Regions from separate parts of the Solibacillus sp. FSL W7-1324 genome, predicted to be linked through region 1. Evidence: riboswitches for the same ligand, from Rfam matches in the RefSeq annotation. Region 1 holds a riboswitch; the other holds the start of a gene.
What was found. Region 1 has a riboswitch for S-adenosylmethionine ahead of metK (methionine adenosyltransferase). Riboswitches for the same ligand answer to the same signal wherever they lie in the genome.
Positions count from the first base shown of each region.

Region 2: another riboswitch for S-adenosylmethionine. It lies ahead of MKY71_RS01640 (O-acetylhomoserine aminocarboxypropyltransferase/cysteine synthase family protein); the one in region 1 lies ahead of metK (methionine adenosyltransferase).

Region 1 covers NZ_JBBOYH010000001.1:2,675,706-2,679,897, reverse strand. Annotated here, with positions in the region: gene pckA (phosphoenolpyruvate carboxykinase (ATP)) at 1-1,141, opposite strand, end outside; SAM riboswitch class I at 1,340-1,455, shown strand; gene metK (methionine adenosyltransferase) at 1,722-2,918, shown strand; gene MKY71_RS13185 (gamma carbonic anhydrase) at 3,028-3,540, opposite strand; gene MKY71_RS13180 (alpha/beta hydrolase) at 3,794-4,192, shown strand, end outside.
Region 2 covers NZ_JBBOYH010000001.1:329,295-333,486, reverse strand. Annotated here, with positions in the region: gene MKY71_RS01650 (homoserine dehydrogenase) at 1-202, opposite strand, end outside; gene MKY71_RS01645 (hypothetical protein) at 840-1,238, opposite strand; gene MKY71_RS01640 (O-acetylhomoserine aminocarboxypropyltransferase/cysteine synthase family protein) at 1,427-2,731, opposite strand; SAM riboswitch class I at 2,848-2,962, opposite strand; gene nfsA (oxygen-insensitive NADPH nitroreductase) at 3,206-3,940, shown strand; gene MKY71_RS01630 (hypothetical protein) at 3,986-4,192, opposite strand, start outside.

The DNA.
Region 1 (4,192 bases):
GCTCTGTTCCGGCAAGTTTAGAAGTGAAACCGCTTAGGAAGTGATACATTGCCTGCTCTTTCGTTAATTTAGAGATAGGAGGTAATACACCGAATGCATCGGCTGTTAAGAAGACGATTGTATTCGGATGACCTGCTACTGATGGCAATACAATATTGTCGATAAAGTCGATTGGGTAAGCAACACGTGTGTTTTCTGTTAAAGAACCGTCTGCATAGTCGCATTCGCGTGATTCAGGGTCTACTGCCACGTTTTCCAATACTGAACCAAAGCGGATCGCATTGTAGATTTCCGGCTCATTTTCAGCAGATAGGTTGATTGTTTTTGCGTAGCAACCACCTTCAATGTTGAATACACCGTTGTCAGACCAGCCGTGCTCATCATCACCGATTAATTTGCGGTCTTTGTCAGCTGATAACGTAGTTTTCCCTGTACCAGATAAACCGAAGAATAATGCTACATCGCCTTCTTCGCCAACGTTGGCAGAGCAGTGCATTGGGAAAATACCTTGTTCAGGTAATAAGTAGTTCATAATACCGAAGATTGACTTCTTCATTTCACCTGCGTACTCAGTTCCGCCGATTAAGATGATTTTCTTTTCGATAGATGTTATAATAAATGTTTCCGATCCAGTACCGTCTACTTCCGGATCTGCTTTGAAGTTTGGCGCAGATACGATTGTAAACTCGGCAACGTGTTTAGCCAATTCGTCTGCTGTTGGGCGGATGAATAATTGATGACAGAATAGGTTATGCCAAGCATATTCATTAATTACTTTAATAGATAATTGAGAATCTTTGTCTGCACCGGCAAAACCGTTGAATACATATAACTCGTCGCGTTCTTTTAAGTAATTTAAAACTTTTACATAAAGTTTATCAAATACTTCTGCTGAGATCGGACGGTTGACTTTACCCCAATCGATTTTGTCTTTTGAGATTTCTTCTTCTACTATATATTTATCTTTAGGAGAGCGGCCAGTATATTTGCCTGTTTCAGCGCGTAAAGCACCCTCAACAGTTAGCGTTGCTTCTCCGCGTGATGTCGCTTTTTCAATCAATTGTGGAACAGATAATTGAGTTTTGATGTTTTCCCCGTTTAAAAGTTCTTTCAGCTCGTTAGCAATTTCTACCGAATTCATCTATTAAATACCATCCTTTTTTATAGTATTCCCTTATAGAGGGGAGTTGATTCCTAATTCAAAAATAGTATAACACATTAAGTGAAATAATCTATACTAATTGCAAATTATTTTTTCGTAAATTTTGACATATCGAAAAAAGTCAAAATTTGTTGACAGTCATTGATTTTTTGCGTAAAATGTTTTATTGAACGGATACTCTTATCCCGAGCTGGTGGAGGGGCAGGCCCTATGAAACCCGGCAACCTGCGTATATTTTATACGTGTTGGTGCCAACCTGATGCAAGGGCAAAATTTCCCTTGAACGATAAGAGTGAAAGGTAACGAAACGTAATATCCTTTCCTCACGTGTGATGAACACGGCTATGAGCGAAAGGATTTTTTTTATTCTGTTTTACAATTTCGTACTGAGCGAAAATTATATAGTTACAGCCTTTCAGACCCTCGTGTTAAAGCAAATATAGCTTGACGTTAAAAAGGCCGGATACGCATATGCGTAAGTGCTCTAATATAACGGACATGGGTAATGAGTACCGTATCAATAAAAAACAATTGCCAAAGTGATTTAGGAGGAAATGACATGACAAATCGTCGACTGTTTACATCAGAAAGTGTAACGGAAGGACATCCGGACAAAATTTGTGATCAAATTTCGGATGCCATTTTAGACGCTATTTTAGCTGCAGATCCAAATGCACGTGTAGCTTGTGAAACTACGGTAACAACAGGCTTAGTATTAGTATCTGGTGAAATTACAACGTCTACTTATGTAGATATGAAGGGTATTATCCGCGATACAGTGGCAGAAATCGGCTATACACGCGGTAAGTACGGCTTTGATGCTGAAAATCTTGCAGTATTAGTAGCAGTAGGAGAGCAATCACCTGACATTGCACAAGGTGTTGATCAGGCATTGGAAGCACGTGAAGGTTCAATGACGGAAGATGAACTTGAAGCAATTGGTGCAGGTGACCAAGGTTTAATGTTCGGTTATGCATGTAACGAAACACCGGAACTTATGCCGATGCCTATTTCTTTAGCTCACAAATTAGCGCGTCGTTTAACAGAAGTGCGTAAATCAGGGGAATTAGAATATTTACGTCCGGATGGTAAAACACAAGTGACAATCGAATATGATGAAAACAATGAACCTGTTCGTGTGGATACGATCGTTATTTCAACACAGCATGATGAAGAAGCAACATTGGAACAAATCCAAACAGACATTAAAGAACACGTGATTAAACCGGTAGTTCCTGCACATTTATTGGATGAAGCTACAAAATACTTCATCAACCCGACAGGTCGCTTCGTAATCGGCGGACCTAAAGGCGATGCAGGTCTTACAGGTCGTAAAATTATTGTGGATACTTACGGCGGTTATGCACGTCACGGCGGCGGTGCATTCTCAGGTAAGGATGCAACAAAAGTTGACCGTTCTGCAGCATATGCAGCACGCTATGTTGCTAAAAACATTGTAGCGGCTGGCTTAGCTGACCGTGCTGAAGTACAATTGGCGTATGCAATCGGTGTTGCACAACCAGTGTCAATCGCAGTTGATACATTCGGTACAGGTAAAGTGGCGGAATCAGAAATCGTAAACTGGGTTCGTGAGCTATTTGATTTACGTCCTGCAGGCATTATTAAAATGCTTGATTTACGTCGCCCGATCTATAAGCAAACAGCAGCTTACGGACATTTCGGTCGTACAGATTTAAATGTACCATGGGAAAATACGGATAAAGCAGCTGAACTGAAAGCAAAAGCAGGAATTTAATAAAATATAAAGGAGCATCCAGTTAGGTGGAGTGCTCCTTTTTTATAATTTCTTTTAAATTTCCTATATAATAGGTAGAGATTCCGAAAAATAATATATGAGTGTAAAATTATTTCTGAAGTGATTTATAGTATTGACCCTTCGCCACATATTCGGAAATAATCCGGTCCATATCAGCGCGGTCTTCTGCCGTTACTTCACGTACGACTTTTGCTGGACGACCCATCGCCAAACAATTAGGAGGAATCACTTTTCCCGGCGGAACAAGACTGCCGGCACCGATAAATGCTCCTTCGCCAATAACGGCACCGTCCAATATGATGGAACCCATACCAACTAAAGCACGTTTCTTAATTGTACAGCTATGTAATGTAACTTGATGACCTATTGTTACTTCATCTTCAATAATGAGAGGATAAGCAGGGCTTTGGTGAAGGCAGCTCAAATCCTGTATGCTGACACGCTCTCCGATTATTGTTTTATTGACATCGCCGCGGATGACCGTGTTAAACCAGATTGAAGTTTCGGCTCCGATTGTTACGTCGCCGGTAACTGTGGCATAGTCGGCAATAAATGCGGAAGGGTGGATCGTCGGTTCTTTATCCTTATAAGGGTAAATCATTTTCAATTCCTCATTTCTTCTATAAAATTGTAGATAAATCTATAGATATCGTAACAAAACGTGAAGATTTTTCAATTAACATTTCTTTTAGAAAGGAATGTATTATAATTAAACAAATAAAAAGTAATATAATGATGCCGGTGTTAAAGAAGGTGTAACATCGTATTTTTTTAATACAGTTTAACAACTCTGACCTCTATTAAAGGTCACGTATTTATGACAGTAAAATAATTTATATGTAAGGAGTATGGCCATGTGGAAATGGGAAACAGAGCAACAACCAAAAGCCGTAGTCGTTATTCTTCATAGCGCATATGAACATCATCGGTGGTACGCATGGTTAATCGAAAAGTTCCGCAGTTCCCACTTTCATGTTGTAATGGGAGATTTGCCGGGACATGGTGAACAAGGAAAGTATACAAAGTATCATGATGAGGATTTTAAAGAATATTACAAGTATACAAAGGTGTTATTGAAAGTGGCACTGGAATATAATTTACCGCTTTTTATCGTCGGAAATGGGCTAGGAGCTGCAATCGCTACGTATGTGCTTCAGAACAATAAAATAGAATGTGCGGGTGTTGTATTAACATCCCCTTGGTTTAATTTAAAGCTGGCACCTGGAAAATTGTCGAATGCTTTATCAAGCTTC
Region 2 (4,192 bases), 2.3 Mb from region 1:
CCAGTACGTCATCCATTGATTCCGTCATTAAATGCTTTGTCCCCGGTACACGCTCACGGCTTGCATCGGTAACTAAAATCTTCGCGACCTCCAGTTCAACACCTAGCTTTTCGCGAAGCTCCTGCCTCTTCTCATTTAAAATATGGTAAATCCCCTGACCTACTGTGCCAAATCCTAAGATCGCTGCCTTGATTGTTGCCATTGCCTTTCTCCTCCAAATTCTTAACACACATATATTAACGAATAATTCAAAAAATTTATCTTAAAGCAAATTCTATCTTATATAATACATGAAAACAAGGGGAATCTCGCCTAGAAGGACATTTGTTTACTGTAAACGGTCAATATTCATCCAAATTTTATTTTTTAAGAGCTATTTTAGGGTGGAAGGCGCAAATATTTCCAGTCACTTCTTATAGTTGAGGCTATGTAGTAAGGGCGTTTTGTTATTTTCTAATATATTCGGAAATCATCTAATATATTTTAAAATGTTCTAATAAAATTGCGATCTTCTAATATATCCTGTCAATGTTCTAATATGGATACGAAACATGCTAATATCCGAGCTCAATGTGCTAATATCACTCACACTTCTTCTAATATCCCACTCCATTGTTCTAATAAAACCGGCATACCAGTTTTTGCATTCATTTTTCGGCTAAAAAAGCACGTACACAAACCATGATTCCCCTCAAATTCTAATAACATCGCCATTTCTTCTAATATTCCCAAAACTTCTTCTAATAACTCTCTTCATTCTTCTAATAAAACGTCATACATCAACACCACAAAAAATAAAAAACACTAGCAAGGGGGCTCGCTAGTGTTCCGGAATTATTTTATACTGCCACGTTTATATCATTAAATGCCCGTAAACGATAGGCAGTTAAAATCTTGGTCATGACGATTTCCTCTTTTGCCGAGTAGTTAGGAACCGCATATGGGCGCTCCACTAACTGAAATTCCCCGTACTTTAAAAACCATTCTCTTGCTGGCGATAAAATATGGGCTGTACCATGAATTTTATATGCTTCGGCTACTTCTCTTACAACATAACCTTCTGTGGAAAGATCGTGAGCTTGTTCTGAGAAAGCATTGTGTCCGAAAACATGCTGCCACATCGTATTCACATCCGCCAAAATTTGCTGGATAGCGCAAGCGTTCACAAATTCCTTTACGTCATTAAGTTCATAAATAATATAGGCTGCAATGTTTTGTGCACTGTATACTTTCCCCATGTTGAACAACTCCTTTTCTTCCAATGATGCTGCAACATCATTTTAAATTTTTCTGGTTGGTATTTTATTATCCCCATTGTATTACTAGGTTTTATATTTGTCAATAAAACTTATAAAAATAGTAGGGATTAATTTTCTAAAAATTGCTTAACTTCTCGAATGGGAGAAGCTAAGCCTTTCATCACATTTTATGCGTTTGTTTCTACGCCTACTTCAGCCGCAACTTTTGCTAATGCCTGTTCTAAATCAGCGATAATATCTTCTGCTGCTTCTAACCCGATCGATAAGCGAATGAGCTCTTCCGATACGCCGGCAGTTTTTAATTCTTCAGCAGATAACTGTTGGTGTGTTGTGCTCGCAGGGTGGATGATCAATGAACGGGCATCCCCAACGTTCGCTACATGAGAGAACAGTTCTACGTTATCGATTACTTGGCGGCCTGCTTCACGCCCACCTTTAATACCGAATGTAATGATCGATCCGAAGCCATTTTTCAAATACTTCTTCGCTAGATCATGTGTCGCAAAATCTTCAAAGCCGTTGTAATTTACGTACTCCACAAATGGGTGGTTTCTTAAATACTCGGCTACCTTTTGTGTATTTTCATTGTGACGGACAATACGCAAATGAAGCGTTTCAAGTCCTTGCAGGAAGTTAAATGCCGCGTCAGCAGATAATGTTGGACCAAAATCACGCAATAGTTGAACACGAAGCTTTGTCGCAAATGCAGCGCCTGCTGTGTCAATTCCGTAGCGTAGACCATGGTATGAAGTATCCGGTTCTGTAAATCCTGGATGTCTTCCTTGCGTCCAATCAAACTTACCTGCATCAACAACAATCCCGCCGATTGTCGTTCCATGACCGCCAATCCACTTTGTTGCAGAATGAATGACAACATCCGCGCCGAATTCAATCGGATTACTTCCGTATGGGGAAGCAAATGTGCTGTCGATTAATAAAGGAAGACCATTGTCATGAGCGATGTTTGCTACCGCTTCAATATCCAGTACTTTTAAGCTTGGATTTCCGATAATTTCAGCGAAGATTGCCTTCGTTTTATCCGTGATTGCCGCCTGGAAGTTTGCAGGATCTGATTCATCCACAAATTTCACTGTAATGCCGTAACGAGGCAATGTAGTTGCGAATAAATTGTAAGTCCCACCGTAAAGTGAGCCTGCCGCAACAATTTCATCCCCTGCACCGGCTACGTTTAAAATAGAAAATGCTACTGCTGCTGCGCCAGATGAAAGCCCTACTGCAGCTGTACCCCCTTCTAATAAAGCAACCCGTTCTTCAAATGCCCCGACTGTCGGGTTCATAATACGAGAATAAATATTGCCTGTCTCCTGTAATGCAAATAGACGTTGCGCATGAGCAGTGTCGTTAAATGCATAAGCCGTTGTACGGTATACCGGAACAGCGATCGCTCCTGTTTCAGGATCTGGTTTTTGACCCCCGTGTAATAATAATGTTTCTGGTCTTAAATTTGTCATTTTATTACCCCCAAAAATTTAATCGATGGTGAAATCGGTGTTTTTGAGGAGGATTTTTTAAATGAAAAAAACCCTCTTCAGTTAAGAAGAGGGTTGCGCATGAGCAAGTTTGCCTCCTCTTATCTTTCAAAATGATTGTCCATTTTGTAGGATTTAGCACCTTAGTCAGTTCATCACTTACTGGTTGCCGGGCATCTCAGGGCCTATTCCCTCCGCCGCTCTTGATAAGAGTTATGTGATTTGTGTTCCATCGTTGTGTCTCAGTATAAAACATACTAATCCGATATGTCAACACAAAAAATTTAAAATTTTCTGATTTAATTCAGATTGCTCTTATCTGTATTTAACGATATGCATAAATTTCATCTCTATGAATTGAACAGACGCTAATAATCGACTTCAAGTAAAATATTGACTAAAATAAGCATGAAGGATACACCATTAAGTTTTATTACATAAAAGGGAGATGTTCACGTGAATACAAAAGAATTATTACGCAGTCATACATCTGTTCGTAAATATACAGGTGAGGAAATTTCAAAAGAAACGGTCATCGATTTAATCGAAACGGCACAAATGGCAGCAAGTTCGCATTTTGTCCAGGCATACAGTGTCATTTGGGTAACGGATGAAGAAAAGAAAAAGAAGCTTGGGGAACTGTCTAAAAACGAATTCCAGTTCAAAACAGCAGGTGCCTCTTTCTTGTTTTGTGTAGATTTCAAACGTTTGCAAGTAGCGGGTCAAAAGCATGGGGTTGATATTTCTGCTGACTCTGCTGAAAATGTTCTTGTAGGGGTAGCAGATGTTGCGTTATTTGCCCAAAACTTCGTTATTGCAGCTGAATCAATGGGTTATGGCATTTGCTATATCGGTGGTGCCCGTACTAATCCTAAAGAAATCAGCGAGCTTTTCAATTTACCGGAATACGTTTTCCCGTTGTTTGCGATGACAATCGGTACACCGACAAAACGCAACGAAACAAAGCCGCGTTTACCGGTAGCTGCGGTGTTGCATGAAAACGGTTATGACGTTGATAAGTATGAAACACTTCTGGATGAGTACGATGGAATTATGGAAGACTATTATAGCAGCCGTTCTTCAAATCAGAAGACTGCGACATGGACGAAACAAATGGCTGATTACTTAGTTCAGCAAAACCGTCCGCATATGAAAGACTTCCTTGCTTCACGAGGCTTTACTTGGAAGTAATCCAATTAAAAAGGAGTATGCCTCAAAATGGCATACTCCTTTTGTTTATTTCAACCCTTCAATCTGCAATGTTTTTACAGGTTGGAAGTCTTCTCCTGTTTTTGCATACGTAATCGTCGCCTGGTCACCTTCTTGCAAATAGATTGCAAACGGTGCAACTTCTGTAGATACGATGAAGTTTTCGCCTGTGTTCGCCAGGAATGATACGATCGTGAAATCACCTACACGCTCTTTATAAACACGCACGACTTT